DNA from 3 places in the Streptomyces sp. NBC_01520 genome. Region 2 is predicted to be linked to each of the others. Evidence: riboswitches for the same ligand, from Rfam matches in the RefSeq annotation. Region 2 holds a riboswitch; each other region holds the start of a gene.
What was found. A riboswitch is a leader RNA that binds a small molecule or an ion and turns the genes downstream of it on or off. The one in region 2 is predicted to bind thiamine pyrophosphate.
Positions count from the first base shown of each region.

Region 1: another riboswitch for thiamine pyrophosphate. It lies ahead of OG524_RS26630 (thiamine ABC transporter substrate binding subunit); the one in region 2 lies ahead of thiC (phosphomethylpyrimidine synthase ThiC).
Region 3: another riboswitch for thiamine pyrophosphate. It lies ahead of thiO (glycine oxidase ThiO); the one in region 2 lies ahead of thiC (phosphomethylpyrimidine synthase ThiC).

Region 1 is NZ_CP109404.1:5,815,990-5,826,410, reverse strand. Features, by position in the region: gene OG524_RS26645 (LOG family protein) at 1-200, shown strand, start outside; gene OG524_RS26640 (ABC transporter ATP-binding protein) at 269-1,300, opposite strand; gene OG524_RS26635 (ABC transporter permease) at 1,301-2,914, opposite strand; gene OG524_RS26630 (thiamine ABC transporter substrate binding subunit) at 2,959-4,044, opposite strand; TPP riboswitch at 4,116-4,232, opposite strand; gene rlmN (23S rRNA (adenine(2503)-C(2))-methyltransferase RlmN) at 4,399-5,505, opposite strand; gene OG524_RS26620 (phosphatidate cytidylyltransferase) at 5,611-6,702, opposite strand; gene frr (ribosome recycling factor) at 6,702-7,259, opposite strand; gene pyrH (UMP kinase) at 7,375-8,151, opposite strand; gene tsf (translation elongation factor Ts) at 8,310-9,146, opposite strand; gene rpsB (30S ribosomal protein S2) at 9,248-10,180, opposite strand.
Region 2 is NZ_CP109404.1:4,125,436-4,135,856, forward strand. Features, by position in the region: gene OG524_RS18515 (IclR family transcriptional regulator) at 252-1,022, shown strand; gene OG524_RS18520 (SsgA family sporulation/cell division regulator) at 1,124-1,561, shown strand; gene OG524_RS18525 (YibE/F family protein) at 1,672-3,027, opposite strand; TPP riboswitch at 3,098-3,231, shown strand; gene thiC (phosphomethylpyrimidine synthase ThiC) at 3,224-5,026, shown strand; gene OG524_RS18535 (DUF805 domain-containing protein) at 5,376-5,732, shown strand; gene OG524_RS18540 (hypothetical protein) at 5,921-6,745, opposite strand; gene OG524_RS18545 (metallophosphoesterase) at 6,927-7,982, opposite strand; gene OG524_RS18550 (LacI family DNA-binding transcriptional regulator) at 8,157-9,269, opposite strand; gene hisC (histidinol-phosphate transaminase) at 9,672-10,421, shown strand, end outside.
Region 3 is NZ_CP109404.1:2,124,634-2,135,054, reverse strand. Features, by position in the region: gene pknB (Stk1 family PASTA domain-containing Ser/Thr kinase) at 1-1,723, opposite strand, end outside; gene OG524_RS09680 (thiazole synthase) at 1,848-2,642, opposite strand; gene thiS (sulfur carrier protein ThiS) at 2,645-2,953, opposite strand; gene thiO (glycine oxidase ThiO) at 2,950-4,137, opposite strand; TPP riboswitch at 4,135-4,247, opposite strand; gene OG524_RS09665 (hypothetical protein) at 4,299-4,640, shown strand; gene OG524_RS09660 (NAD(P)/FAD-dependent oxidoreductase) at 4,669-5,901, shown strand; gene OG524_RS09655 (Rv2175c family DNA-binding protein) at 6,008-6,373, shown strand; gene thiE (thiamine phosphate synthase) at 6,473-7,123, shown strand; gene metF (methylenetetrahydrofolate reductase [NAD(P)H]) at 7,282-8,199, shown strand; gene OG524_RS09640 (hypothetical protein) at 8,250-9,200, shown strand; gene OG524_RS09635 (phytoene desaturase family protein) at 9,232-10,421, opposite strand, start outside.

The DNA.
Region 1 (10,421 bases), 1.7 Mb from region 2:
ACAACACGACACCGAACTACTACGAGTCGCGTTCGGCCCCCACGCCGATGGTGCTGGTGGGCCGCGCGCACTGGACGGAGAAGCTGCCGGCCTGGCCGCTGCTGAGCGCGCTGGCGGCGGGCCGGGCGATGGAGTCACGCATCGCACTGGTCGACACGGTCGACGAGGCCCCGGAGGCGCTCGCCCGCCTGACCGGCTGACGCGCCGTCCTGCCGCCGATCCGGCGACCTGGTGACCCGCTGACCTGCTGACCCGCTGACCGTGAGGATCAGTGCGGGCCGGCCGGGGGCAGGACCACGGTCTCCGCCGCGTCGAACGTCACGCCGACCACGGCGCCCTCGTCCGGCGTGTCCCGCAGCCCGCACTCCGCCTCCAGGGCGGGCCCGTCGCCGGGGTGCAGGGTCACGGCGACATGGTGGCCCCGGAAGGTGCGCGGGCCCACGGTGCAGCGCAGCCCGGCCTCCGGCCCGCCGATCCGTACCCCGGCGGGCCGGACGAGCAGCTCGCACCGGCCGGCGGGCGAACCGTCCGGCACCGGCACCTTGCCCCAGACTGTGTCCGCGGAGGTGCCCGCCACCGTCGCCTCCACCACGTTGTCGAAGCCCAGGAAGCGGGCGACGAACGCGGACGCGGGCCGCTGCCAGACCTCCAGCGGGGTGCCCACCTGGGCGATCCGGCCGTCCCGCATGACCACCACCCGGTCGGCGAGGGCGAAGGCCTCGCCCTGGTCATGGGTGACCGCGAGCACCGTCGTACCCAGCCGGCCGAAGAGAGTGCGGAGTTCGACGACGAGGCGTTCGCGCAGGCTGCGGTCCAGCTGCCCCAGCGGCTCGTCCAGCATCAGCAGTTTCGGGCGGGGCGCCAGCGCGCGGGCGAGGGCCACACGCTGCTGCTCGCCGCCGGACAGGGCGGCGACGGCCCGGCGACCGGCGCCGGGCAGGCCGACCAGGTCGAGGAGTTCGTCGGCCCTGCGGTCACGCTCCGCGCGGGAGACTCCGTGCATCCGCAGCCCGAAGGCGACGTTCGCCCCGGCGTCCCGGTGCGGGAACAGCTGGTGGTCCTGGAACATCAGGCCGAGCCCGCGCCGGTGCACGGGCACCGAGGCCTGGTCGGCGCCGTCCAGGAGCACCCGTCCGCCGTCCAGCCGTTGCAGCCCGGCGACGACCCGCAACAGCGTCGACTTGCCGCTGCCGCTCGGACCCAGGACACAGACGATCTCGTGGTCGGCGACCTCCAGGTCCACAGCGTCCAGTGCGGTCCGCTCCCCGAAGCGGACCGTGGCCGAATCCAGTGCCAGCATCTAGAACTCCCCGGATCGGTCGGTACGGACACGTTCGAGCAGGAGCAGCGACACCGCGCAGACGAGCATCAGGATCGTGCTGAGGGCCATCGCCTGCCCGTAGTTGAGCTCGCCGGAGCGCCCCAGCAGCCGCGCGACCGCGACCGGCAGGGTCGGGTTGTCGGGGCGTGCGATGAACACCGTCGCGCCGAACTCGCCCAGCGACACGGCGAACGCGAACCCGGCGGCCACCAGCAGCGCCCGGCGCACCAGCGGCAGGTCGACCTCGCGCCAGGCCCGCAGCGGTGAGGCACCGAGCACCGCCGCCGCCTCCCGCAGCCGGCCGTCGACCGCCCGCAGGACGGGCAGCATGGTGCGTACGACGAAGGGGACGCCCACGAGCGCCTGGGCGAGCGGGACGAGGATCCAGGACGTACGCAGGTCGAACGGCGGTTCGTCGAGCGTGATCAGGAAGCCGAAGCCGACGGTGACCGCGGACACCCCGAGCGGCAGCATCAGCAGCGCGTCGAAGCCGCGCACCAGCGGTCCCGCCCGCCGGGTCAGGGCAGCGGCGGCGAGGCCGCCGATCACCAGGGCGATGCCGGTCGCGACCAGCGCGTACCGCAGCGAGTTCCCGATGGCTTCGAGCGGCGGGACCAGGAAGGTGGAGCCGCTCGCGTCGGCGGACTGCAGGGCGCGGTAGAAGCCGAAGCCGTATCCGCCGGAGGTGCCCAGGGAGCGTTCCACCAGCACGCCGAGCGGCACCACGATCAGCAGCAGGATCGTCAGCAGCACCCCGCCGAGCAGCGCCCGCTGCCCGAATCCGCGCGGCGGGCGGGCGGTCTGCGCCGGGTCGACCAGCTTCAGCGCCGTCTCCCTGCGCCGTACGGTCCAGGCATGTACGGCGAGGATCCCGCCGACCGCGGCGAACTGCACCAGGGTCAGCACGGCGGCCGTCGGCAGGTCGAGCAGCTGCGCGGTCTGCCGGTAGATCTCCACCTCCAGCGTGGAGTACGCGGGACCGCCGAGGATCTGGACGACTCCGAAGGAGGTGAACGTGAAGAGGAAGACCATCAGGGCGGCGGCGCCCACGGCCGGCGCCAGCGCGGGCAGGGTCACCCGCCGCCAGGCGGCGAGACGTCCGGCGCCGAGTACCCGGGCGGCCTCCTCCTGGCGGGGGTCGAGCTGCGACCACAGGCCGCCCACGGTCCGTACGACGACCGCGTAGTTGAAGAACACGTGGGCGAGGAGGATCGCCCAGACCGTGGTGTCGAGCCGGACGCCCCACAGTTCGTCGAGGAATCCGCCGCGCCCCAGCACCGCGAGGAACGCCGTGCCCACGACGACGGTCGGCAGGACGAACGGCACGGTCACGACGGCGCGCAGCAGGTTCTTGCCCGGGAAGTCGAACCGGGCGAAGACGTAGGCGCCCGGAAGCGCGATCAGCAGGGTGAGCCCGGTCGACGCGAGCGCCTGCCAGGTGGTGAACCAGAGGACGTCGGCGATGTCCGGCCGGCTCAGCACCTCGCCGATCCGGCCGAACTGCCAGACGCCGTCCGCCTTCAGCCCCCGGCCGACGATCGCGACGACGGGGTAGGCGAAGAACAGCGCGAAGAACGCGACGGGCAGGGCCATCAGGCCGAGCCGCGCCGCGTTCCCCCCGCGCGCGGGACGCGTGACTACTTCACGACGAGCGAGGACCATGACTGGACCCACTGCTCACGGTTCTTGGCGATCTTCTCCGGGGCCACCGTCGTCGGCTTGTCGACGGTCTCACCGAACTTCGTGAAGAGCTCCGGCAGCTTCGCGTCCTTCGCGACCGGGTTCACGAACATGTTCAGCGGCATGTCCTCCTGGAACTGCTTGCCGATCAGGAAGTCCAGCAGCGCCTTGCCTCCGGCCTCGTTCTTCGCACCGTCCAGCAGGCCCGCGAATTCGATCTGGCGGAAGCAGGTGCCGGTGGCGACCCCGGTGGGTGCCTCGGTGGGCTGCGGCTCGGCGTACAGCACCTCGACGGGCGGGCTGGAGGCGTAGGAGACGACGAGCGGCCGGTCGGCCTTGGTCTTCTTGCCGCCCGCGGAGCCGGAGAACTCCTCGTTGTACGCCTGCTCCCAGCCGTCTACGACCTTGACCCCGTTGCTCTTCAGCTTCTTCCAGTAGTCCTGGTAGCCGGTCTCGCCGTAGGTGGCGACCGTGCCGAGGAGGAAGCCGAGGCCGGGCGAGGAGGTCGCGGCGTTCTCGGTGACGAGGAGGTTCTTGTACGCGGGCTTCAGCAGGTCGTCGAAGGACTGCGGCGGGTCGAGCTTCTTGTCCGCGAAGTACTTCTTGTCGTAGTTGACGCAGATGTCACCGGTGTCGACGGGCGTGACGCGGTGCTCGGCGGTGTCGAGCTGGGTGTCCGCCGCGACCCGGTCGAGGCCCTTCGCCTCGTACGGCGTGAACAGACCGTTGTCCAGGGCGCGGGAGAGCAGCGTGTTGTCGACGCCGAAGAACACGTCGCCGCGCGGGGAGCCCTTGGTCAGGATCTCCTGGTTGAGCGCGGCACCGGCGTCACCGCTCTTCAGCACCTTGACCTCGTAACCGGTCTCTTTCGTGAACGCCTTCAGGACGGCGTCCGAGGCGTTGAAGGAGTCGTGGCTGACCAGGGTGACGGTCTTGGAGCCCTCGGAGCCCGAGGCGTCGTCGGTGCCGCCACAGCCGGCGAGCACGGTGACGCCGAGCGCGGCGGCGAGCGCCGTCGCGGCGTACTTCGTGGTGGTGTTCATGTGATTCCTCCTGGAGATGACCAGGAAGAGACGCGGCCCCGACCGCTCCGTGAGCGGGCAGGGCGCAACAGCTTGAGTACTGTCCGAACTTCCTACCCGGAATGACCCGGGCGAGGTTCAGAGGGTCTGCGGCCGACCTGTCCTCGGTGCCGCACTCTCAGCGCTGTGGCGCTCCCCTGTCGGAATATGAAGTTGATTTTCGGACCAGGCTACACCGGCCGATTCCGGCTGGTGAACCGGCCGTATCGGTGCGACGCGTCAGGCGTACCGGCGAGACGCACCGCTCTTTGGCGGCCCGGCCGACCGGGCTCCGCCTGACCGGTACGGCCCGGGCTCGCCGGGCCGTACCGGGTCTCAGCGCTCGGAGGCGGCGAGCTGTCCGCAGGCTCCGTCGATCTCCTGGCCCCGGGTGTCCCGGACCGTGACCGGCACGCCGTGGGCGGCGATCGCGTCGACGAACGCCTTCTCGTCCTCGGGCCGTGAAGCGGTCCACTTCGACCCGGGCGTCGGATTCAGCGGGATCAGGTTGACGTGGACCCGCTTGCCCTTGAGCAGCCGTCCCAGCCGGTCACCCCGCCACGCCTGGTCGTTGATGTCCCGGATCAGCGCGTACTCGATGGAGATGCGCCGGCCGGACTTGTCCGCGTACTCCCACGCCGCGTCCAGGACCTCCCGGACGTTCCAGCGGGTGTTCACGGGGACGAGGGTGTCACGCAGCTCGTCGTCGGGGGCGTGCAGCGAGACGGCGAGGCGGCACTTGAAGCCCTCGTCGGCGAAACGCAGCATGGCCGGCACCAGGCCCACCGTGGAGACGGTGATCCCGCGCTGCGAGAGTCCGAGGCCGTCCGGCTCCGGGTCCGTCAGCCGTCGGATCGCCCCGACCACCCGCTTGTAGTTGGCCAGGGGCTCGCCCATGCCCATGAAGACGATGTTGGACAGCCGCGCGGGTCCGCCCGGAACCTCGCCGTCGCGCAGCGCCCGCATCCCGTCCACGATCTGGTGCACGATCTCGGCGGTCGACAGATTGCGGTCGAGGCCGGCCTGCCCGGTCGCGCAGAACGGGCAGTTCATCCCGCACCCTGCCTGCGACGAGATGCACATAGTCACCCGGTCCGGATAGCGCATGAGGACGGACTCGACGAGCGTCCCGTCGTGCAGCTTCCAGAGCGTCTTACGGGTGGTGTCGTCGTCGCAGCTGATGTGGCGCACCACGGACATCAGGTCCGGGAACAGCGCCTCGGCGAGCTTCTCCCGCGACCCGGCCGGGATGTTGCTCCACTCGGCCGGGTCGTGCGCGTACCGCGCGAAGTAGTGCTGCGACAGCTGCTTGGCGCGGAAGGGCTTCTCGCCGGTCGCGGCGACTGCTTCCTTGCGCTCGTCGGGGGTGAGGTCGGCGAGGTGCCGCGGCGGCTGCTTGGCTCCGCGGGGCGCGACAAACTGGAGTTCTCCGGGCTTAGGCATGGTTCTTCCAGTGTCGCAGACATACGAGTAAGGGCCCGCCGCCCTGTGGACAACGGACCCTCAACCGAAAAACCGCAGGTCAGGCGGCATGCATACGGAGCCTGATCAGCTGGATCCGACGAACAGCACCAGCAGCAGCCAGACGACCGGCGCGGTCGGCAGCAGCGAGTCGAGCCGGTCCATGATGCCGCCGTGGCCCGGCAGGAGCGTGCCCATGTCCTTGATGCCGAGGTCCCGCTTGATCATGGACTCGCCCAGGTCGCCGAGCGTGGCGCTGGCCGCGACGGCGAGACCCAGCAGGAGCCCCTGCCACCAGCTGCCGTCGTCGATCAGGAACTGCATGCAGAGCGCGCCGGCGGCCATCGCGAAGCCGATCGCACCGAACAGGCCCTCGCGGGTCTTCCCGGGACTGATCCGAGGTGCCAGCTTGTGCGTGCCGAAGCGCCAGCCGACGGCGTACGCGCCGGTGTCGGCGACCACCGTGAGCAACAGGAAGGTCAGCACCCGCCACGAACCGTCGTCCGCGGTGAGCATCATGCTGACGAACGTCGCCAGGAACGGCACGTAGAACACGGCGAAGACACCGGCCGTGACGTCCTTGAGGTATCCCTCCGGAGGCTCCGTCATCCGCCAGACGAGGACCGCGAGCGCCGTGAGCGCCATGGCCACCCACGCACCCTCCGCGCCCCGCACGTAGCCGGCGACCACCATGGCGGCGCCACCGACGGCGAGCGGCACGAGAGGGGCGTTGATCCCCTTGCGTTCCTTGAGACGGGAGGTGAGTTCCCAGAGCCCCACCACCACCGCGAGCACGACGACACCGACGAAGACGGCCTTGACGATGAAGAGCGACCCGGCGACGAGCGCGCCGAGCCCGAGGCCGACCCCTATCGCGGCACGCAGATCACGCCCCGCGCGCTTCTTCTGCGGCGGGGGTGACGGCAACGGGGTGGACATGGGCTCCTGCGGCTTCTCGTCACGGAACAGGGGGCCGCTGACACGCGCGACGGCGTCCCCGTTCCGGTCGTCACGGTCGTCAGCGTCTCTACCTGCGTCGGGAACGTCCGGCACGATGGGCATGGGCCGAGTCTGCTGGGCGCCGTGCACATCGTAGGCAGGACCCGCCGAAGCGGCCCCCATCTCGGGCGCACCCCAGTAACCGGCTCCCTGCGGGGCGCCCCAGGAAGAGTCGTTCATCAGACCTCGAGCAGCTCGGCTTCCTTGTGCTTGAGCAGCTCGTCCACCTGTGCGACGTACTTCGCGGTGGTGTCGTCGAGCTCCTTCTCCGCGCGACGGACCTCGTCCTCGCCGGACTCCTTGTCCTTGACGAGCTTGTCGAGCGTCTCCTTGGCCTTGCGGCGGATCGCCCGGATCGAGATCTTGGAGTCCTCGGCCTTGGTCCTGGCGACCTTGATGTACTCCTTGCGGCGGTCCTGGGTGAGCTCCGGGAACGTCACTCGGATGATGTTGCCGTCGTTGCTCGGGTTGACGCCGAGGTCGGAGTCACGGATCGCCTGCTCGATGTTGCGCAGCGCGGTCTTGTCGAACGGAGTCACCACGGCCATCCGCGGCTCGGGAACCGAGAACGAGGCCAGCTGGTTGATCGGGGTCAGCGCGCCGTAGTAGTCGGCGACGATCTTGTTGAACATCGCCGGGTGCGCACGGCCGGTACGGATCGCCGCAAAGTCCTCTTTGGCGACCACGACGGTCTTCTCCATCTTCTCCTCGGCCTCGAGGAGGATTTCTTCGATCACCACGTGCTCCTGCGTGTCTTGGGTGGACCCGGCATCGTCGGGCCCTGCGGATCCTGCGTCGCGTCCTCACCTGCACGGTGTCCGACCGGCAGGCCGTTGTCCATCCTTTGGGCCGTCAGGCCCGGGTGCTCCGGTCGCTCACGAGCGTGCCGATCTTCTCACCCTTGACCGCACGGGCGATATTGCCCTCCGCGGTCAGCTCGAAGACGAGGATCGGGAGCTGGTTGTCGCGGCAGAGCGTGATCGCGGTGGCGTCGGCGACCTTGAGGTCGCGGGCGATGACCTCGCCGTACTCCAGTGCGTCGAACTTCACCGCGCCGGGGTTGGTCCTCGGGTCGGAGTCGTAGACCCCGTCCACCCCGTTCTTGCCCATCAGGAGCGCCTCGGCGTCGATCTCCAGGGCGCGCTGGGCGGCCGTCGTGTCGGTGGAGAAGTACGGCATCCCCATACCGGCACCGAAGATCACGACACGCCCCTTCTCCATGTGCCGTACGGCACGGAGCGGGATGTAGGGCTCCGCGACCTGGCCCATGGTGATGGCGGTCTGGACGCGCGAGTCGATGCCTTCCTTCTCCAGGAAGTCCTGCAGCGCCAGGCAGTTCATGACCGTGCCGAGCATGCCCATGTAGTCGGACCGCGCCCGGTCCATGCCGCGCTGCTGGAGCTCGGCGCCACGGAAGAAGTTGCCGCCGCCGATGACGATCGCGATCTCCGCGCCGTCTCGTACGACCGCGGCGATCTCGCGGGCGATGGCGTGCACGACATCGGGGTCGACACCGAGACCCCCGCCGCCGGCGAAGGCCTCGCCGGACAGCTTCAGCATGAAGCGTCCGGAAATCTTGCCGTCGTCGCGCTTGTGGTCACCCTGTGTGGCGTCCGCGCCCTTGTTCATGGAGATTCTCCTCGTGCACATACGAAGAAGGCCATTGCCGTGGGTCTGTTGTCCCTCAGCGGCAATGGCCTCCTCGTCAGTTCTGCGGTCGTCCGGCATGGGTGCGGCCGACGACTGCACCAGACCCTATCGGGGTCCACCGTTGTTCGCGGACGGACTCAGATGCCGACCTTGATGCGCGCGAAGCGCGTCAGGCTGACGCCGGCCTCGTCCAGGACCTTCTGGACCGACTTCTTGTTGTCCTTGGCGAACGCCTGCTCCAGGACGACGACGTCCTTGAAGAAGCCGTTGACGCGACCCTCGACGATCTTCGGGAGGGCGGCCTCGGGCTTGCCCTCCTCACGCGAGGTGGCCTCGGCGACACGACGCTCGTTCTCGACCGTCTCGGCCGGGACCTCGTCGCGGTTGAGGTACTTCGGCGCGAAGGCGGCGATGTGCTGCGCGACGTCCTTGGCGACCTCGGCGTTCTCCTTGTCCAGCTGGACGAGGACGCCGACCTGCGGCGGGAGGTCGGGCATCGTGCGGTGCATGTACGCAGCCACGAAACCGCCGGTGAACTGCGCGAAGCGGTCCAGGACGATCTTCTCGCCGAGGTTGGCGTTGGCCTCGTCCACGTACGCCTGGACGGTCTTGCCGGCCTCGATCTCCGAGGCGAGCAGCGCCTCGATGTCGGCCGGGGAGGTCGCGGCAACGTGCGCGGCGAGCGTGTTGGCGACGGTCTGGAACTTCTCGCCCTTGGCGACGAAGTCCGTCTCGCACTTCAGCTCGAGCAGGACGCCGGACGTCTTGTCCTCGGAGATGAGGGAGACGACGGCACCGTTCTCGGCAGAACGGCCTTCGCGCTTGGCGACGCCCTTCTGGCCCTTGATACGGAGCGCCTCGACGGCGCCGTCGACGTTGCCGTCGGCCTCGTCGAGCGCCTTCTTGCAGTCCATCATGCCGGCGCCGGTGAGCTCGCGGAGCTTCTTGACGTCAGCGGCGGTGTAGTTCGCCATGAGTCTGTTTTCTCTCTCGAAGTCTGAAAGATCTACGGGTGAACGGCGGGGGCGGTGCCTGCGCACCGGCCCCCGCCGTCTTCAGCCGTGACTGACGGGTGTCAGGCCTGCTCGCCGTCCGCGGCCGGAGCCTCGGTCTCGGCGGCGGGGGCCTCGGCAGCCGGGGCCTCGTCCTGCTCGGCAGCGGCGGCGGCCGGCTCGGCGTCGGCGGCCTTCTCGGTCTCGGCGGAGGACTGAACCTCGGCGTCGTCCTTCTTCTCGCCCTCGAGCAGGTCGCGCTCCCACTCGGCGAGCGGCTCGCCGGCGGCCTTCTCGCCCGGCTTCGAGTCACCGGTGGCGGCACCGGAACGGGCGATGAGGCCCTCGGCGACGGCGTCGGCGATCACGCGGGTGAGCAGGGTGACGGAGCGGATCGCGTCGTCGTTGCCCGGAATCTTGTAGTCGACCTCGTCGGGGTCGCAGTTGGTGTCGAGGATCGCGACGACCGGGATGTGGAGCTTGCGCGCCTCACCGACGGCGATGTGCTCCTTCTTGGTGTCGACGATCCAGACGGCGCTCGGCACCTTCTGCATCTCGCGGATACCACCGAGGGTCTTCTCCAGCTTGGCCTTCTCGCGGGAGAGGACCAGGAGCTCCTTCTTGGTGAGGCCGGAGGCGGCCACGTCCTCGAAGTCGATGAGCTCGAGCTCCTTCAGACGCTGAAGGCGCTTGTAGACGGTGGAGAAGTTGGTGAGCATGCCACCGAGCCAACGCTGGTTGACGTACGGCATGCCGACGCGCGTCGCCTGCTCGGCGATGGCCTCCTGCGCCTGCTTCTTCGTACCCACGAACATGATGGAGCCGCCGTGGGCGACGGTCTCCTTGACGAACTCGTAGGCGCGGTCGATGTACGACAGCGACTGGAGCAGGTCGATGATGTAGATGCCGTTGCGCTCGGTGAAGATGAAGCGCTTCATCTTCGGGTTCCAGCGACGGGTCTGGTGACCGAAGTGGACGCCGCTTTCCAGCAGCTCCCGCATCGTGACGACGGCCATGGCCGTACTCCTTGAGGTACTCGGTTATCGCGACCGCAGGATTGCTGTCGCGCCTGACGCCCCGACGCGCCGTGCCACGAGGGACCGAGGAGCGCGGCCACCTCCACAGAGAGGGAGGTGGCGGGGCGTGCGAAGTCGACCCGGTGACCCGGATCGCCAGAAGAAGTGTACGGGACCCGTCGGGTGCCGGGTGACGGCGATGTCCACAACGGGTCGGCTGTCCACAGATCCGGACCATGAT
Region 2 (10,421 bases):
CGGGTGGACGGCAGTCCGGCGATATGGCGATTAGCCCAGCTGAGTTAAGTCCAGGACGAAACCTCACTCGTGACGGAACGTGCCGATACAGTGGCGTACCGCTGCCGCCAGCTGAGAAGTGACGGTCCGTCACCAATCTGCTCAGTGGTTTGTGCGACCGTCCGGTCTCCGGACCTCAGGCTCGCGGCGGGCCCGCGGGGGCGGCCCCCGCGGGAGGGCTGAACGCCCGTCACCATGCCTGGGGGTGACCTGTGACCACGGCATCGAGTCCCGCTGCCCCGACGTTGATCGGTTCGGTTCAACGGGCGTTGAGGCTGCTGGAGGCTGTGGGCACCCATCGGGACGGGGCGCCCGCGAAACAGCTCGCGCGGGAAGCGGGGCTTCCCCTTCCCACGGCCTACCACCTGCTGCGCACCCTGACCCATGAGGGCTATCTCCGCAGGGAGAACGGCGTCTTCCTGTTCGGCGCCGCTGCCGAGCGCCTGGCCGGTGGCAGGCCGCCGATCGCCCGCCCCGGTGTGATCGTCGACTCGCTCGCGCACTGGGCGGACGTCATCGGTACGCCTGTGTACTGCGCCCTCTTCAGGGAGGGGGAGATCGAGATCATCGCGGTGGCCGATACGCCCGCCGCTCCCGCCGTGGACGAGTGGGCCTCCTTCAGGGAGACGGGCCATGCCCACGCGCTTGGGCAGTGCCTGCTGGCCCAGCTCGACGAGAAGGCGCGCGAGGACTATCTGGACCGGCACCCGGTCCAACAGCTGACGCGCTACTCCGTGCGGGACCGTGACATGTTCCTCGACCGGCTCCGATCGATGAAACGTACGGAACCTGTCATCGAGCGACAGGAATACGTGCTGGGAACGGTCTGTGCGGCCATTCCGATCACTGTGGGTCCCGCCGTGGCGGCGATGGCTGTTTCGCTACCCCTGGACCAAGAGGAACGGTTGCTCGCCGCAGTCGAACAACTACGCTGCGAAGTGACTACCCTCTTGCGCTCGTTCGTGTTCTCTATCAGTATCTGAAAAATCACTCCTTGTGATCTGCTATCGCGTGCACCACGATGGCGTCAATAGGGCCATGGGGGATCATTCCTGGCCAGATTCATCTACTGCGGGGTTGAACGATGCGCGAGTCGGTTCAAGCAGAGGTCATGATGAGCTTCCTCGTCTCCGAGGAGCTTTCGTTCCGTATTCCGGTGGAGCTCCGGTACGAGGTGAGCGATCCGTACGCGATCCGGATGACCTTCCACCTGCCCGGTGACGCCCCCGTCACCTGGGCATTCGGCCGTGAGCTGCTGCTCGACGGTCTCAACAGCCCGAGCGGCGACGGTGATGTGCACATCGGTCCGACCGAGCCCGAAGGGCTCTCGGACGTACACATCCGCCTCCAGGTCGGCACGGACCGTGCGCTCTTCCGCGCAGGCACGGCCCCCCTCGTGGCGTTCCTCGACCGGACGGACAAGCTGGTGCCACTGGGACAGGAGCACACGCTGGGTGACTTCGACGGCAGCCTCGAAGAGGCTCTCGGCCGCATCCTCGCCAAGGAGCAGAACGCCGGCTGACGAACGGGGAGCCCTGGCCGAGGGCATGGGATCCTCGGCCGAGCAAGCCCTTCGTCCGGGCGGCGGACCACGGCGAACGGCGATCCGGGATGTGTGTCCGGCGTCCGCTTTCATGCCTTACGGCGTCGGCCCCTCCCGGTCCGCACGGGTGCAGGAGCTCCGGCTTCCGCGCCGAGCCCCGTGCGGTCCGCGGAGACCACCAGGGCCGCGAGCACCGTCGTCACCGGCACCGAGGCGACCAGCCCGATCGATCCGACCAGGGTCCGGACGATCTCCATCGCGACCAGCTCGCTGTTGGCCACCGTCCCGACACTGCTCCGGGCGATCGAGAAGAGCAGCAGCAGGGGCAGCGCCGCGCCCGCGTAGGCGAGGACGAGCGTATTGACGACCGAGGCGATGTGGTCACGGCCGATTCTGATGCCCGCCCGGTAGAGGCCGCGTACGCCCATCGCCGGGTCCGCCTGGTGCAGTTCCCAGACCGCCGACGTCTGGGTGACGGTCACGTCGTCGAGCACACCGAGCGAGCCGATGATGATGCCGGCCAGCAGCAGGCCGCTCATGTCGATCTCCGGATACAGGCCGTGGATCAGACCGGTGTTGTCGTCCGTGTTGCCGCTGAGGCCCGCCCAGCCGGTGAAGAATGAACCCAGCAGCCCGATCAGCAGCAGGGAGATGAGCGTCCCGATGACGGCGACGGACGTGCGGGCGCTCAGCCCGTGGCAGGTGTAGAGCGCGATCAGCATGATGGCGCTGGCCCCGATCACCGCCACCACCAGCGGGTTCGAACCCTGCAGGATCGCCGGCAGGATGAACAGGGTCAGCACGGCGAACGACACCGCCAGCGCGATCAGTGCCATCAGCCCGCGCATCCTGCCCACCACGATCACCGCGAGTGCGAAGAGGCCCGCCAGCAGGGCCATCGGGACCGAGCGGTCCACATCCGTCACCGAGTACTGCAGGTCGCGGGGCGCGTCGGGCGCGTACGCCACGACCACTCCCTGTCCCTCCCGCAGTTGCCTGGGGGCGTCGGGCTGGATGACTTCGACGAACGTACGGCCCTTCTCGTCACCGGTCGTCACCTCGACCGTGGCCTTCTTGCACTCCCCCGACTGCTCGTTGACGGCCTCGCGCCCCGAGGGCGTCGAGGTGTCGCCGGTCGGTGGCACCTGAGCGGCGTTCACGGCCGCACAGTCGACGTCGACGACCTTCACCACCTTGCCGTCCTGGGTCTGCCGGTCGAAACCGACGCCGGTGCGCTCGTGGTCGGGGGTGCCGCCGGGCCAGAACGCCACGAGACCGACGAGGACCGCGGTGGCGAACGGGATCAGCACGGCCGCGATGACCTTGCGCAGGTGCTTGGACACGGGCGCGGCAGGGCCGTGGCTGTGTGAGTGGCCGTGCGCATGACTCTCGGTGCTGCCGGATGCGGGGCCGTGGGGTTCGGGGGCGCTTCGGGGGGACGTCACCCGGCGATCATCCCAACAACGGGGAGGCCCTCTGGCCAGCACGCCAGAAGGGACGCTAGCGTGGGGTCACCTTTGCACACGCGGGAGCTCGGAGCACCGGGCTGAGAGGGCGCTGACCTCCGTACATCCGTACGGGACACGCTGCGCCGACCGACGAACCTGTTACCGGGTAATGCCGGCGTAGGGAGTAGGTCTCATGACCACAGCGGACGCACGTACGCCTGCCTCGAAGCAGAATGCGCAGAACGACCGGATTGCGGCGGACGGCGAGGCCGGGAAGTCCATCGGCTGGCACAAGGGATACGTCCAGGGCTCGCGCCCGGACCTCCGGGTGCCGGTCCGTCAGGTGCACCTGACCAACGGCAAGGACGTGACGCTGTACGACACGTCGGGGCCGTACACCGATCCCACCACCGAGACCGATGTCCGCCGCGGTCTCGCCCCACTGCGGGAGAACTGGATCATCGCGCGCGGGGACACCGAGGAGTACGCGGGCCGGCCCGCGCGTCCCGAGGACGACGGGCTCAAGCACACCTCCCCGCGAGGTGGCCTGCGCAACCTCGACGCGGTCTTCCCCGGCCGCCCCCGGCAGCCTCGCCGCAGCCGCGACGGACAGCCGGTCACGCAGCTCGCGTACGCCCGCCGGGGGGAGATCACCCCGGAGATGGAGTACGTGGCGATCCGGGAGAACATCGGACCGGAGGTCGTGCGTGAGGAGATCGCGGCGGGCCGGGCGGTCCTGCCGGCCAACGTCAACCACCCGGAGATCGAGCCGATGATCATCGGTAAGCGGTTCCTGGTGAAGGTCAACGCGAACATCGGCAACTCCGCGGTCACTTCCTCCATCGAGGAGGAGGTGGACAAGATGACGTGGGCCACCAAGTGGGGTGCCGACACGGTCATGGACCTGTCCACCGGCCGCAACATCCACACCACCCGTGAGTGGGTCCTGCGCAACTCCCCCGTGCCCATCGGCACCGTTCCCCTCTACCAGGCCCTCGAGAAGGTCGACGGCCGGGCGGAGGAACTGACCTGGGAGATCTACAAGGACACCGTCATCGAGCAGGCCGAACAGGGCGTCGACTACATGACGGTGCACGCCGGTGTCCGTCTTCCGTACGTCCCGCTGACCGCCCGTCGCAAGACCGGCATCGTCTCCCGCGGTGGCTCGATCATGGCGGCGTGGTGCCTCGCGCATCACAAGGAGTCGTTCCTCTACGAGCACTTCGAGGAGCTCTGCGAGATTCTCGCGGCCTACGACGTGACGTACTCGCTCGGTGACGGACTGCGCCCCGGGTCCATCGCCGACGCCAACGACGAGGCGCAGTTCGCCGAACTGCGGACGCTCGGCGAGCTCAACTCCGTGGCCAAGCGGTTCGGTGTCCAGACGATGATCGAGGGCCCCGGGCACGTCCCGATGCACAAGATCAAGGAGAACATCGACCTCCAGCAGGAGATCTGCGAGGAGGCGCCGTTCTACACGCTCGGCCCGCTGACCACCGATGTCGCGCCCGCGTACGACCACATCACCTCGGGCATCGGTGCGGCCATGATCGCCTGGTGGGGTACGGCGATGCTCTGCTATGTCACGCCCAAGGAGCACCTGGGGCTGCCCAACCGGGACGACGTGAAGACGGGCGTCATCACCTACAAGATCGCCGCACACGCGGCGGACCTCGCCAAGGGGCACCCCGGGGCGCAGGAGTGGGACGACGCGTTGTCGGACGCCCGGTTCGAGTTCCGCTGGGAGGACCAGTTCAACCTGGCGCTCGACCCGGACACGGCACGGGAGTTCCATGACGAGACGCTGCCTGCCGAGCCGGCGAAGACCGCGCACTTCTGCTCGATGTGCGGCCCCAAGTTCTGCTCGATGAAGATCTCCCACGACATCCGGCGGGAGCACGGGGACGAACAGGCCGACATCGAGGCGGGGATGGCGGAGAAGTCCAAGGAGTTCGCGGCGGCCGGCAACAGGGTCTACCTGCCGATCGCGGACTGAGTCCGGCGCGTCCGTCAGGCGTCCGCCGGGCGGGGTGCGCGTGGGTGTGTTCAACGGTGCTGTCCTGGGCAACATGCCCCGGGGACAGCGCCGTTGGGCTGTTCATCGAGCTGTACGCATAAATCCCGGATCGCGTTGTCAATGGCCTATTTGAGGCGTTAGACCCTGTCCTGCCTTGGTTTCAGGCGGTGTTCGGAGACGGTAAGGACACGGAAGTGCGGCAGGTAGATGTACGTTTCGCCGGGCGTCTTCCTGCGCTTGACCGGCTCCTTATCCGTGCCTTACCTTCCGCTGTGCTTGGCCGAAAAGGTGTGCGTCCCGAACGGGGGCGCCAGGGGAGGGAATCGCAGTGAACTGGTACCTGGCCGTACTCAAGAACTACGCGGGCTTCAGCGGGCGTGCGCGCCGCAAGGAGTACTGGATGTTCCTGCTCTTCAACGCGATCGTGGCCGTGGTCCTGGCTGGGCTCGGCGTCGCCATCGAGAGCCAGATCCCGTACGGCATCTACATCCTCGCCACCCTGGTCCCCTCGCTCGCCGTCATCGTGCGCCGCCTGCACGACACGGGTCGCTCCGGCTGGTGGTTCCTGATCGCCTTCGTCCCGCTCGTCGGCGGCATCATCCTTCTCGTCTTCATGTGCCTCGAGGGTGCGCAGGAGCCGAACGAGTACGGCGCCAACCCCAAGCTGGCTCCGCAGGGAGTCTGACGGGACGCTCCGACAGGGTCGGAGCACCGCACGCCGACGGCAGAGGCCGGGCGCAGCTGCGAGCTGCCCCGGCCTCTGCCGTCGGCGGTGGTACGGGCCGACGCAGGATGCCGGAAGGGCGGACAGACCGGCCGGCCGTGACCGTTCCGGACCCGGATCGGGCACCGGCTCCGACCCGACCGGCCGGATCACTCCGGCCGGTGCTCGGGGCCGCCGAAGTCCGGACTGGTGAAGTCGGGGCTGGTGAAGGTGGGACGCGGCCCCGCCGAGGGGCCGTCCTGCGGCCCGGAGAAGTCCGGACTGCTGTAGCCGATCTTCGGGATGCGGTTCGGTGAACGGTGCGGGGTCCGTGCGGCGGGCCCCGCGGTCGGGTCGGCCAGGGCGTCCCGCAGGAAGGGCAGGATGCCGCGCTCCAGCAGGGCGTGGCGCCAGGCCTCCCTGGCCCGTGCCACGTCCTCGGGCAGCTCGCCCTCCTCGTCCGGTGCCGACAGGGCCGTGGCACCGTTGCGCAGCGCGGTGACGAGGAGTCCTGTCGCGGCGACCAGAATGGCCGCGGCGGCGGCGGCCGCGAAGAACCAACCGGCGGCGACCATGGTGCCGGCGAAGGCCAGGGCGGGGCTGAAGGCCTTCAGGAGATAGCCGACGAGCAGGAATATCAGGGCCGCGGTCCCCGCGAGGACGGGAGCCAGCGCGGTGATCACCGCGAGGGTGCCCGCGCCCGTCCGGTCGGCCTCGTCCGTGCCGGGCCGGAGGACGGACTCGGGGTCCGTCGGGTCCGACGGTCTGCGCAGTTCGCCGCGGACCTTCACGTAGTACTCGTACTCGGTGGCGGCGGCCGCGGTGATCAGGGCCGTGGCGTTCAGCGCCATGGTCCGCAGCTGTTCCGTGTTGAGCCGGTCCCCGACCCCGTCCAGATCCGGGCGTTCGTGAGCGTGACGCAGCGCGTCGGCGAGGATCCGCTCGTATTCGGGGCGGTCCTCGGCCAGCAGGTGCGGAGCGCTTTTCATCTGCATCCCCCGATGCTCCGTAGGGCCTGATCGACCGCGTGGGCCGGGCGATCGGGCGGAAACGGAGGAGAGCCTGCTACTGATACGCCGATGGTAGAGCGCCTACCGCACGGGGTGACAGGGGGTTTCCGGAAATAGGCCCAGCAAACGGCGTTGTCAGGTCGCGATGCGTCTTCCCCGGCATTCGTCAGTCATGCAGGGGAAGTTCGACGACCAACAGCTTTCCGGCCATGGTCACTCCGCCGTCCATCGCGATGGCCAGCCCGTCCGCGTACACGTGCGGACCGTCCACCGCGGGGCGGGCGCTGTCCTCGCCCTCCTCCGATCCGACCTCGCCGAGAAGATACGGAATGGGGCTGTGACCATGGACGACGCGCCGGCCACCGTACGTCGACATGAGTTCGCGCACGGCGTCGGCACCGCCCTCGTCACGGAAGGCGAACCGCTTGGTGAGCTTACGGAAGAGGTCCCAGCACTCGTCGGCGTCGTTCCGCGTGAGAATGGCGTGCACCGTGTCGTTGACGTCCTCGATGGTGGACCCGTAGTCAAGGTACGCCGTGGTGTCGGAGTGCATCAGCAGATGCCCGTCCTCCTCCACCACCGCGTCCAGCCGGGCCATCCACTGGAGGTGGACGTCCTGGAGCCGCTCCATGTCGGTCTTCTGGCCGCCGTTGAGCAGCCAGGCGGCCTGGAAGGTGGCGGTTCCCGCGCCGGAGTTCACCGGGGTGTCGCCGAACCTCTTCGCGCCGATGAGCAGCAGCTCGTGGTTGCCCATCAGGGCCTTGCAGTACCCGCCGGCCGCGGCCGCCTCCGCGGAGAGCCGCATGACGAGGTCGATGACACCGATGCCGTCCGGACCGCGATCGGTGAAGTCGCCGAGGAACCACAGCCTGGTGTTGCCGGCGGCCCAGCGGCCGTCGGCGTCCACGAGACCCTGCTCGCCGAGCGCCGCCAGGAGCTCGTCCAGATAGCCGTGCACGTCTCCGACGACGTACAGCGGCCCGCGCTCACCGTCGGCGACCGGCCGCGGCTCCGGCACGGTCCGCACCTGAACGGTGTCCCCGCGGTTGATCACCGGAAGATCGCGCGCGGTCGGCGTGTACCCCTCCGGGGGCTCGTCGCCCACGGAGGCGCTGCCGGGATGCGGCAGGGGCGACAACGGCGCCTGCGCATACGGCGGTACGCGGAAGTCGCGCAACGTCGCTGTCCGCACTACGGGTCCCTGACCGGCCCCCTGAGTCATCGACCCCTCCACCACCGTCGCGCAGCCGTACACCTGACGGGCCGTGCCTGGTAGAGGTGGTCCGCGGTGTCGTGCGCCCATCATAGGAATGCGGATCGTGCTGTGTGACGCACCAGGGGTGGTGAATCCGGGCGCACACATGGTTCACCAACCGTTTGATCCGGATTAATCCGATCAGTCCCCTGCGGGTGAGCGTGGTGCGCTGACCGTGGTGCGGGGCGGACGCCGTTGCGAGGAGGTCCGGACGATGAGTTCCGTCGGTATCACCTGCTCCACCGGACCGTCGTGCTCGACCCCTTCGATGGCGTCGATGAGAAGCTGGACGACCGCCGTGCCGATCCTGCGCGGTTTGAGCGAGAGCGTCGTGATGGGCGGCTCGGTCGACGCGTACACGGTGGACTCGCTGCAGCAGACCAGCAGCAGGTCCTCGGGGACCCGCAGGCCGTAGCGGCGGGCCGCGGCCAGGAGGTCGGTCCCGTTGGGGTCGAAGAGCCCGTAGACGGCGTCAGGGCGGTCCGGGCGGGCGAGGAGGCGGTCGGCGGCGACCGCGCCCGCGCAGGGGTCGTGGGCCGGGTAGGACTCGTAGACCGGATCCTGGCCGACCCGCTCGCACCAGTGGAGGTAGGCGGTGGTGGAGAGACGGGTGTACGTGTCGGTGGTGGTGCCGGTCAGCAGCCCGATACGGCGGGCTCCCGCGGCGGCGAGATGGTCGAGGAGGTCGAGTACGGCCGCCCGGTGGTCGTTGTCGACCCAGGCGGTGACGGGCAGGGTCCCGGCCGGGCGGCCGTCGGACACCACCGGCAGGCCCTGCCGGACGAGTTCGGTGACCACGGGGTCCTGGTCGGAGGGGTCGATGACGACCGTGCCGTCGAGTGCGACGTTCGACCAGACGTCGTGGCGTGAGGTGGCGGGCAGGATGACGAGGGCGTAGCCGCGGGCGAGCGCCGCCGAGGTGGCGGCTCTCGCCATCTCCGCGAAGTACGCGAATTCGGTGAAGGTGAAAGGTTCGTCCCCGTACGTGGTCACGGTCAGGCCGATGAGCCCCGATTTGCCGGTACGGAGGGTTCGGGCCGCGGCGGACGGGCGATAGCCCAGCCGCTCGGCGACCTCGCGGACATGGCGGCGGGTGGCATCCGGGAGCCTGCCCTTGCCGTTGAGCGCGTCGGAGACAGTCGTGATGGAGACTCCGGCCGCTGCGGCAACATCCCGAATGCCGGCCCGTCCCGGCCGGCCGCTGCGCCGGGGTGTCTCTGTCCGGCTCACCTGGTGCTTCCCTGCTGCTGTCATGGCGAGCCGATAGTAGGGCTCCGGTGGGGGGTGGGGACGGGCGCATATGCACCCATTGAGAGGCACGTTTCTGCATGATCACTAAAGGCTAAATGCCTTGCAAATCAAGGGCGTTGGTGGCCTGGACGCCGATGTGTCATGCATCGGCGCGCATGAACCTGCTAAATGGTTCATGTCTCGAAGAGGTCTCAACTCACCTTTTCGGGGGATGCGCGCCACGGAGTGAGCCACCGGCGCGCGACAGGACGGGCAGCGCTCCCCCTCCGGAGGCCGGGCCGGGCCCACCGTGCGACCGGCGCTTCGCCGCATGGAGGACGATTTCGGCACCGGGCCATTCGCAGGGGCGCCCAATCCTCATAAGGTGAGCAGTATTGATGTGCGGATGGTCGAGGAGGACCTGCGGTGAGCGAGACGAGCCCCAAGCTGCGCGCCGAGCTGGACGGCGTCCCTGCCTATGTGCCGGGGAAGCCGGCGTCGGCCGAAGGGCCGGTTGCCTTCAAGCTGTCCTCCAACGAGAACCCGTACCCCCCGCTGCCGGGGGTGATGGAGTCGGCACTCGCCGCGGCCGCCCACTTCAACCGGTACCCGGACATGGCGTGCACCGGCCTGATGAACGAGCTGGCCGACCGATTCGGGGTGCCCCTCGCGCATCTCGCCACCGGCACCGGTTCGGTCGGCGTCGCGCAGCAGCTGCTGCAGGCCACCTCGGGGCCGGGTGACGAGGTCATCTACGCCTGGCGCTCCTTCGAGGCGTACCCGATCATCACGCAGGTCAGCGGAGCCACGTCGGTCAAGGTGCCGCTGACCGACGGTGATGTGCACGACCTCGACGCGATGGCGGACGCGATCACCGACCGCACGCGCCTGATCTTCGTCTGCAACCCGAACAACCCGACGGGCACCGTGGTGCGCCGGGCGGAGCTGGAGCGCTTCCTGGACCGGGTGCCCAAGGACGTGCTGGTGGTGCTCGACGAGGCGTACAAGGAGTTCGTCCGGGACGCGGATGTGCCGGACGGCATCGAGATCTACCGGGACCGGCCCAATGTGGCGGTGCTCCGGACCTTCTCCAAGGCGTACGGCCTGGCGGGCCTCCGGGTCGGCTTCGCTGTGGCGCACGAGCCGGTGGCCGCGGCGCTGCGCAAGACTGCCGTC
Region 3 (10,421 bases), 2.0 Mb from region 2:
GCCCCTTGGAGACCGTGAGCTCGACGGTGTCGCCCTCGGCCGCCTCCTGGCCGCTGCCGGGCGTCTGCTCGGCGACATCGCCCGCGACCTGGGGCGAATTGACCCGGCCGGGCAGCACCTCGGCCTTGAGACCCGCCTCGTCCAGCGCGGCCGTGGCGTCCTCGACGTTGAGCCCCGTGACGTCGGGGACGTCGACCGGGCTGCCCTTGCTGACGACCAGCGCGACCGCGGATCCGGCATGCCGCTCGGCGCCGACGGCGGGATCCGTACGGATCACGTCCCCCCGCACGACCTCCTCGTCGAACTCCCGGGTCACCATGCCCTGCTCCAGGCCCGCCTGCTTCAGCTCACGCCGGGCGTCGGGGACGGAGAGGCCCTCGATGTCGGGCACCTTCACGATCTCCGGACCGCGCGACACCACCAGCTTCACCGCGTCGTTGCCCCGGATCCGCTCGCCCGAGCCGGGAGCGCTGCTGATCACCGTGCCGCGCTTCACCGTGTCGCTGTAGGCGCGCTCGACGCCCTTGAGGTCGAGACCCGCGTCCGAGAGGCGCCCCTCCGCCGCCTTCTGGGTCTGGCCCAGGAGGGACGGGACGTGGGTGAACTGCCCCGCGTTGATGTACCAGACACCCGCGCCGACCCCGAGCACCAGCAGGAGACCGACCAGCGCGGCAATCAGCCCGCGCCGGGGAACCGCCGCGAAGCGTCCGGGCCCACCGCGCCGCGACTCCGGCGGCAGGGGCGGCATCTCCAGCCGGCTCGTGTGGTGCGCGGTGCCCTGACCGGCAGGGATCACCCGCGGGATCACGCTCGTACGGTCCTCGGCGGCGTCATGCGTCTCCGCGCGGGCCTGCGGGGGCACCGCGTCCAGCTGCTCCTCGGTGAGGGCCGCCCGCACCTCGCGCGACCTGGCCAGCAGGGCCACCGCGTCCTCGGGCCGGACCTCGGGGCCGCGGGCCGTGGCGACCGCCACCAGGGCGTCCAGTCCGGCCGCCAGGCCGGGAACGGCACCGGACGGGGCCGGCACGTCCTCGTTGAGGTGCTGGTAGATGACCTGGGCGGCGGTGCCGCCGGTGTGCGGCTTGCCACCCGTCAGCATCTCGTACAGCACGACACCGCAGGCGTACACGTCGGAACGGGTGTCGGCCGTGCCGTGCTCGATCTGCTCGGGGGCGAGGTACGACACCGTCCCCAGCAGCGAACCCGTGGTGTCCGTGACGGTGCCCACCGCCCGGACCAGACCGAAGTCGGCGACCTTCACCCGGCCGTCGTCCCCGATCAGGACGTTCTCCGGCTTCATGTCGCGGTGCACGAAACCCGCCCGGTGCGCGGCGCCGAGCGCGGCCAGGACCGGCTCCAGGATGTCCAGCGCGGCCCGGGGCTGCAGGGCCCCGCGCTCGCGCAGTACGTCGCGCAGCGTGCACCCAGCGACGTACTCCATCGCCAGGTAGACGTACGCCCCCTGGGCGCCCTGGTCGAAGACCGCCACCACGTTGGGGTGCGCGAGCCGGGCCACGGACTTGGCCTCACGGATGAAGCGCTCGACGAACGCCGCGTCCGTCGCCAGCGCGGGGTGCATGACCTTGAGGGCGAGCACCCGGTCCAGCCGGGTGTCCAGGGCCCGGTAGACCGTGGCCATACCGCCGACGGCGATGCGCGCATCGATGCGGTAGCGGCCGTCGAGCAGCTGCCCGACGAGGGGGTCCTGGAGGGTCGTATCCACGGGTCGAGTCTACGAGCCGCCACGGACACGGCGGACGGCCCCGGGTGCCCCGGGGCCGTTCTGGAGCCGAGCCGTGACAGGGACATGCGTGAGTCGTGACGGGGCGGTCACCCGGACACGGAGGTCAGAAGGCCGGGCGCTCCGGATCCAGCACCGCCCGGCCCCCCGCCGGCGAGGACGCCTCGGCGAAGTGGCGCCGCGGGATCCGGCCCGCCCGGTACGCCAGGCGCCCGCCTTCCACCGCGTGCCGCATCGCCGCGGCCATCAGCTCCGGTTCCTGGGCCCGGGTCACCGCCGAGGCGAGCATCACGGCGTCGCAGCCCAGCTCCATCGCCAGCGCCGCGTCCGAGGCCGTCCCGGCACCGGCGTCCAGGATCACCGGAACCCCGGCCTGCTCGACGATCAGCTGGAAGTTGTGCGGGTTGCGGATGCCCAGCCCGGAACCGATGGGAGAGCCGAGCGGCATGACCGCCGCGCACCCCACGTCCTGGAGCTTCCGGGCCAGGACCGGGTCGTCGTTGGTGTACGGCAGGACGGTGAACCCGTCGTCCACCAGGACCTCGGCGGCGTCCAGCAGCTCGATCGGGTCGGGCAGCAGGGTCCGCTCGTCGGCCACGACCTCCAGCTTGATCCAGTCGGTGCCCAGCGCCTCCCGGGCGAGCCGGGCGGTCAGCACGGCCTCGCCCGCGGTGAAACAGCCCGCGGTGTTCGGCAGGACGCGGACGGAGAGCCGTTCCAGGACGGAGAGCACCGAGCCCCGCACGGTCGGGTCGAGCCGGCGCATCGCCACGGTGGTCAGCTCGGTGCCCGACGCGATCAGGGAGCGCTCCAGCACGTCGAGGCTCGGCGCCCCGCCCGTTCCCATGATCAGCCGGGAGGAGAAGACGGTGGAGCCGAGGGTGAAGAGGTCGTCGGACACGGTCAGCCTCCCTGGACAGCGGTGAGGACCTCGACACGGTCGCCGTCGGCGAGCACGGTGGCGGACCACCGGCCGCGCGGGACGACGGCCTCGTTGACCGCCGCCGCGACCCCCGAGTGCGCGGCGGTCAGGGTCGCGACCAAGGCGTCCAGCGAGGTCCCGGCGGGCACGTCGCGGCGCTCCCCGTTGACGGAGACGGACACCGAATCGGAAACCGGCACGGACACCGAATCGGGATCCGGCACGGACACGGGAACGGGCAGCGGCTCGGGCGCCGTGGCGGGTGCCGCGGTGGGCACGGGCTCTGTCATGCGGGCTGCTCCTGGGGCGCGGGGGAGAGGGCTTCGCAGGACGGGCCGAAGCGGTCGGGCGTGAAGGGGCGGGCCACCTCGGGCAGTTCGCCGGTGGTCAGTACCTGGGCCATCACATCGCCGGTGACGGGTGTCAGTAGCACCCCGTTGCGGTGGTGGCCGGTGGCGAGGTGCAGGCCGGGCAGCGCGGTCGGGCCCAGCAGCGGGGCGTTGTCCGGCGACGCGGGGCGCAGTCCGGCCCGGGTCTCCGTCAACGGCAGTTCGGTGATGCCTGGCACCAACTCGTGGGCGTCACGCAGGAGTTCGTAGACCCCGCCCGCGGTGACCGTGGTGTCCCAGCCCATTTCCTCACTGGTGGCGCCCACGACCAGCTCGCCGTCGGCGCGGGGCACGAGGTAGACATGGCTGCCGCGCACCACGGCCCGCACGGTCCGGCTGAGGAAGGGGGCGTACGTGGGCGGCACGGTCAGCCGCAGCACCTGCCCCTTGACCGGGCGGACCGGTGGTGCGACCGCCTCGGGCAGTCCTTCGAGCCGGCCGCTCAGGCTGCCGCCGGCCAGCACGACCTGGCCGGCGGACACCTCCGAGCCGTCGGCCAGGACGAGGCCCGTCGCCCGGCCGCCCGTGACGGAGAGCCGCCGTGCCCAGGCCCGGTGGAAGACCACCCCGGCCCGCTCGCACGCGGTGACCAGGGCCGAGGCCAGCCGCCGGGGATCCACCTGGTGGTCGCCGTCGACCCGCAGCCCGCCGCGTACCCCCGGGGCGAGCATCGGTTCCAGGCGGCGGCACTCGCGTCCGCTGAGCCACTCGGACTCCAGCCCCGAACGCTGCTGCAGGGCGTGCAGCTCCCGCAGATGGGCGCGGTCGTCGGAGTCCAGGGCGACCGCCAGCGTGCCGCAGGCGCGGAAGCCGGTTTCCCGGCCTGCCGCTTCCTCCAGCTCGGCCACGAACGCCGGATAGCGCGCGGCGGAGGCGACGTTGAGACCGAGCAGCATCTGCTCGCCGTAGTGCAGTTCGGTGACGGCGGCCAGCATCCCGGCCGCGACCCCGGCGGCCCCGCCGCCGGGCTCGGGGTCCACCACCGCCGTGGACAGACCATGCTGGGCCGACCGCCACGCGGTGACCAGACCGATGATCCCGCCCCCGACGACCAGGACGTCGGAGGTGTTCCCGCAGATGCGCATGGGCGTCCAGCCCCTCCCTTCGCCGGCATGACCCGGATCAGGTTCGTACGGTCGGAGGCCGGTCAGCCTCCCTCTCAGCCCGGTGCGTCCGGGCTCCCGCGAGTGCCTTACGGTGGCCAGCCTAGACCCCGCCGCCCACGGCCAGTAAGGGAGCAGCCACCGTGGCCCGTTCACTCGACGGACTCGTCCTCGCACCGGTCGCCGACCAGGCCCCCGGCCAGGTCGGCACCCGCACCCGCTTCACGTACCACGAGCGGGAGGGGCGGATCTGGGCCGAGTACGCGGGCGGTGACGTCGTCCGCGGCCACCTCGTCGGCACCCGGGACGCGGACACGCTGGACTTCCGGTACGTCCAGCTGAAGCGGGACGGGACGACCTCCGGCGGGCACTGCGTCTCGGTCGTCACGGAGCTTCCCGACGGCAGGGTGCGGCTGGACGAGCGCTGGGAGTGGGAGTCCCAGGAGGGCAGCGGGACGAGCGTGGTGGAGGAGCTCCCGGCCTGACGGCGTGTCAGGTGATTAGGGTGGGCGGGTGAGCGAGCAGACGCGGGACCGGACAGCGGGGGAGCGGCCACGCCGTGTCGTGATCGTCGGCGCGGGCATGGCCGGCGTACAGACGGCCGTGGCCCTGCGGGAACAGGGCTTCACGGGTCCCGTCACCCTGATCGGCGCCGAGCCGCACCAACCGTACGACCGGCCGCCGCTGTCCAAGGCCGTCCTGCTCGGCAGCGCGGAGGACTCCGCCTTCGACGTCGACTTCGAGGCGCTGGACATCACGCTGCGCCTGGGCCTCGGCGTGACCGGCCTGCGCGCCGCCGCGCACGAGCTGGACACCCCGGACGGGCCCGTCCCGTACGACGTCCTGGTCCTCGCCACGGGGGCCGAACCCGTCGTCCTGCCCGGCTCGGAGGGCGTCCCGGGCGTCCATCTGCTGCGCACCCTGGACGACGCCGAACGGCTGCGGCCCGTACTGGAGAGACAGCACGACATCGTGGTCGTCGGAGCCGGCTGGATCGGTGCCGAGTTCACCACCGCGGCCCGCGCGGCCGGCTGCGCGGTCACCGTCGTCGAAGCCGCCGGGCGTCCCCTCGCGGGCACCCTGCCCGCCGAGGTCGCCGCCCCGATGGCCGCCTGGTACGCCGGGAGCGGAGCCGAACTCCTCACCGGCGCCCGGGTCGCCCGCGTCGAACCGGGCGCCGTCCACCTGACGGACGGCCGGGTGCTCCCCGCCGGTGCGGTGGTCGTGGGCATCGGTGCCCGGCCGGCCACCGGCTGGCTGGCCGGCTCCGGCATCGCACGGGGCCCGGACGGCTCGGTCACCGCCGACGGGTACCTGCGCACCTCGCTGCCCGACGTGTACGCCGTGGGCGACTGCGCGTCCTTCCCCTCCGCCCGCTACGGCGAGCGGCTGCTCGTCCACCACTGGGACAACGCCCTCCAGGGGCCCCGGACGGTCGCCGCCGCCGTGGCCGACGGCCGGCCGCGGGCGTACGACCCGGTGCCCTACTTCTGGTCCGAGCAGTTCGACCGCTTCGTGCAGTACGCCGGCCACCACCGGGGTGCCGACACGCTGCTGTGGCGGGGCGACCCCGCCGAGGCGTCCTGGACGGTCTGCTGGCTGCGGGAGGGCGTCCTGGTCGCGGTGCTGGCCGTCGGCAGACCGCGCGACCTCGCCCAGGGGCGCAGACTCGTCGAGGCCGGGGCGCGGATCGATCCGGAACGAGCCGCCGACCCCTCCGTGCCGCTGAAGTCGGCGACGCTCTAGGAACCTGCTCCGTGCCGCCGGAACCGGCGACGCTCCGGGACGCGGCGTGCCCCCGTACGGTCGGCCCGGCTACCGGCTGTCGGTCCGGGATGGCACGCTTGTCCCTGTGACCGAGATTGACGCAAAGATCGATGCTCTCGTCCCCGCATGGCTCCACCTTCCCGACATCGCGGAAATGCTCGATGTCGAGGTGACGCGTGTACGCCAGCTGGTCAAGGAGGGCCAGCTGATCGCCGTACGACGTGGTGAGAACCGCGCGCTCCAGGTGCCTGCCGCCTTCATCGACGGCGACAAGGTGGTCAAGGGTCTCGCAGGGACCCTGACGCTCCTGAGGGACGACGGCTACAAGGACGAAGAGATGCTGGAATGGCTCTTCACCTCCGACCCCAGCCTGCCCGGAACACCCGCGCAGGCCCTGAGTGAGAATCGCGGTACGGAGGTGAAGCGCCGGGCCCAGGCGCTCGCCGTCTGACCGTACGACCGTGAGCGGGGTGCGGGCCGTGAAGGACACGGCCCGCACCCCGCTGTCACGGCTCCACCGACCACCGATGTACCGACGGGGGAACACCACATGTCCACGCCTCGCGCGCAGCTCTCCGACGCCCGGCTCTACCTGTGCACGGACGCCCGGAAGCGGCAGGGCGACCTGCCCGACTTCCTCGACGCCGTGCTCACCTCCGGCGTGGACATCGTCCAGCTGCGCGACAAGGGGATGGAGGCCGCGGAGGAACTCGACCACCTCGCGGTGTTCGCAGACGCCTGCAAGCGCCACGGCAAGCTCCTCGCGGTGAACGACCGGGCCGACGTCGCCCACGCCATCGGCTCCGACGTCCTGCACCTCGGGCAGGGCGATCTGCCGGTGCCCGCCGCCCGCGCCGTCCTCGGCGGCGACGTGATCGTCGGCCGCTCCACCCACGCCGAGTCCGAGGTCGACGCCGCCGTCGCCGAGACCGGCGTCGACTACTTCTGCACGGGCCCCTGCTGGCCCACCCCGACCAAGCCCGGCCGGCACGCCCCGGGCCTCGGCCTCGTGCGCTACGCCGCCTCGCTCGGACAGCCGCGTCCGTGGTTCGCCATCGGCGGGATCGACGCGGGCAACCTGGACGAGGTGCTGGACGCCGGAGCGCGCCGGGTCGTCGTCGTACGGGCGATCACGGAGGTGGACGACCCGGCCGGAGCCGCCGCGGCGCTCGCCGCACGCGTCCGGGCCCGGTCCGTCTGAGCCGGAGCCGGCTTCCCGGACCCGTGGACAGCCCCGTGAACCGCGCCGCGGGCCGCACCGTACGGCCCTCTGTCCGAAGGGTGGACAACAATCATCTGATTCCGGTCAAATCGCACCGTCCGGTTGGGGTACCGCCGAGCCCTGGTTAACCTCGCGGTATGGCCCTTGGCACACCTTCCACCAGGACGGATCACGCCCGCACCGTGCGTGAACTGCTCGCGACCGGCAAGACGTCGTACTCGTTCGAGTTCTGGGCGCCCAAGACCGAAAAGGGCGAGCGGAACCTCTGGAACGCCCTGCGACGGGTCGAGGCGGTGCGGCCGAGTTTCGTCTCAGTGACGTACGGGGCCGGTGGTTCGACCCGTGCCGGGACGGTACGGGCGACCCAGCAGATCGCCGCCGACTCGACGCTCACCCCGGTCGCGCACCTCACCGCCGTCGACCATTCCGTCGCCGAACTGCGCAACATGGTCGGGCAGTACGCCGACGCCGGCATCCGCAACATCCTCGCGGTGCGCGGAGACCCGCCCGGCGACCCGATGGGCGAGTGGGTCGAGCACCCGCAGGGGGTGCGGTACGCCGCCGACCTCGTCCGGCTGATCAAGGAGTCCGGCGATTTCTGCGTCGGCGTCGCGGCGTTTCCCGAAATGCACCCGCGGTCGGCCGACTGGGACTCCGACGTCCGGAATTTCGTGGACAAGTGCCGCGCCGGAGCCGATTACGCGATCACCCAGATGTTCTTCCATCCGGAGAGTTATCTGCAGATGCGTGACCGTGTGGTCGCTGCGGGTTGCGAAACCCCGGTGATTCCCGAAGTTATGCCGCTCACCAGCGTCAAACAGCTGGAAAGATTCGCCCAGCTCAGCAACGCGTCCCTGCCTCCGGCACTGAAAGACCGCATCCTCGCCGCCAAGGACGACCCCGCCGCTGTACGCTCCATTGGCATCGAGTTCGCCACGGAGTTCTGCGCGAAGTTGCTCTCCGAGGGTGTCCCGGGGCTGCACTTCATCACGCTCAACAACTCGACGGCGACGCTCGAGATCTACGAGAATCTCGGACTGCACAAGCAGTCGTGACCGGCCGTACCCGCCACCAACCGGGGCGGTGGCCGTAGGAGGGGGCGGGCGTGGGCTGGACGGTCCTCTACATCGCATTCGGCATCGTGGCGTTGTGGCTGCTGGGCGAGGTGCTGCTGCAGTACAAGGCACGCCTGCGCTGGCGGCTGCTCGCCTTCGGAGGCTTCCTCGGTGTGGTCCTCGGTGTGCTGATCCCCTCCGTGCTGGTGATCGCCCTCGGCGCGATCGCCTTCGCGACGGGCCAGACGTATGTGACGCTCTCCTTCCGGAAGGGCTTCTCCACCGGCTGGGCCATAGGCGGCAGCCCCGGTGCGAGCCGCCGTCGCCGCGGTGGCGGCGAGCGGTCCGCCACCCAGGAGCCCGTACTCCAGGTCTCCGGCCTGGAGTACGAGGAATCCGCCCCCCAGGCCCACGGAAACGCGGCCTCCGAGGTCTACGAGCCGCAGCCGCTGCCCGACGACACCGGCCAGTACGGCATATACACCGACACCGCCCACAGCGCCCGGGGCGGCGAGGACCGGCAGCAGGACGAACAGCAGCCGCAGTACACCGCCTACGACCCGTACACCGGCTATGCGCAGCCCTCCCAGGACACCTACAGCGGCCAGGGCGCCTACCAGGCGGCCCAGGACGCCTACCCGGGCCAGGAGAGCTACCAGGGCCAGGACGGCTACGCCACCGGGCAGTACGACTACGGCACCGGGCAGGCGGGCTACGCGGCCTACTCGGACCCGTACATCGGGACGGGCACCACCGCGGGCACCGGGCAGCACGCCACGTACGACAGCTACGGCAACGCCTACGACAACGGCTACGGCGGGCAGCAGCCCACCGACGCCTACGCCGGTCAGTACGCCTCCGACACCCCGCCGGGCGGCGTCTGGGTCCCGCAGCAGCGCGAGAGCGAGCAGTACCCCCCGATGCCCCCGGAGGCGCCGACCGGCCCCGCCCCGTACGGCAACGGATACGACACCGGCCAGAACGAGCAGTACCGCTACTGACGCGGTACCGCCCATGGACGGCTTCCGCAGCTCACCGCGAGCCGCGGAAGCCGTCGCCCTCCACCACGAGTCCGGCCACCAGGGCCCCCGACATCCCGGCATGGGCCATTCCACCGCCCGGATGCGACCATCCGCCCGCCAGGTACAGGCCGGGCAGCGGGGTGCGGTTCCCGGAGTGCAGAAAGGCGCCGTCCGCTCCCGCCAGCGCGGGGGCGGGCACCGAACCGCCCTCGGCGCCGGTGTCGGCCGCGGTGTCGGCGGGGGTACGCGTCTCGGAGCGGATCATCCGCTCGCGCAGGCCGGGGACCGCCTCGGCGGCCCGGCCGATCATGGACTCGGCGAACCGCTCGCACAGCACGGCGTCCGTCCAGTCGACCGGACCGTGCGGTGCCACCGTCGCCATCAGGGTCACCGCCTCGTGCTCCCCGTCCGGGCGGGTGGCGGGGTCGTCCGGGCGCAGGACCGTCACCGTGGGACGCTCCGCCGCCCGGCCCCCGAACACCGCCTCCTGCTCCGCCGCCCCGTCCGCCGGATGCACCACGGTCCGGTGCACGGCACCGGCCTCCCGCGCGCCGCGCAGCGACAGCAGGACCAGGAAGCGGCCCGGCACCCGGCCGCGCTCCACGCCCGGCCGCTCCCCGGGCGCCCCGCCGGGCAGAGGCTCCTGACCGGGCGACAGCTCAGGCCGCGGCTGCGCCCCGAGGACGACATGGTCGGCCTCCACGCTCTCGCCGTCCGCCAGCTCGACGCCCGCGGCCCGGCCGTCCTTCTCGGTCACCCGGACCACCTCCGCACCGAAGACGAACGTCACCCGACGGGCCAGGCACCGCTCGTACACCGCGTCGGCCAGCGCCCGCATCCCCCCGGCGACGTACCAGCTGCCGAAGGTCTCCTCCATGTACGGCAGGAGGGCGGCGGCGGCCGGTGCGTGACGGGGATCCAGGCCGTACGACAGGGCGTATCCGTCGAGCAGGGCGGCCAGCCGGGGATCCGCCAGCTCCACGGAGCCGACCTCCGCCACCGTCCGCGCCTGCCGGGCGGACCGCAGCAGCCTGCGGCGGCGCACCGCCGGGTAGGGGTCCCGGCCCAGTACCTGGTGGTCGTCGCGCAGAGGCTCCTCCAGGAGGGGCCTGCGCGACCGGTCCCAGGCGGTGCCCGCCCGGTCCAGGAACTCCCCCCAGCGCGCCCCGGAACCCTCCCCGAGCGCCGCGTCCAGCGCGC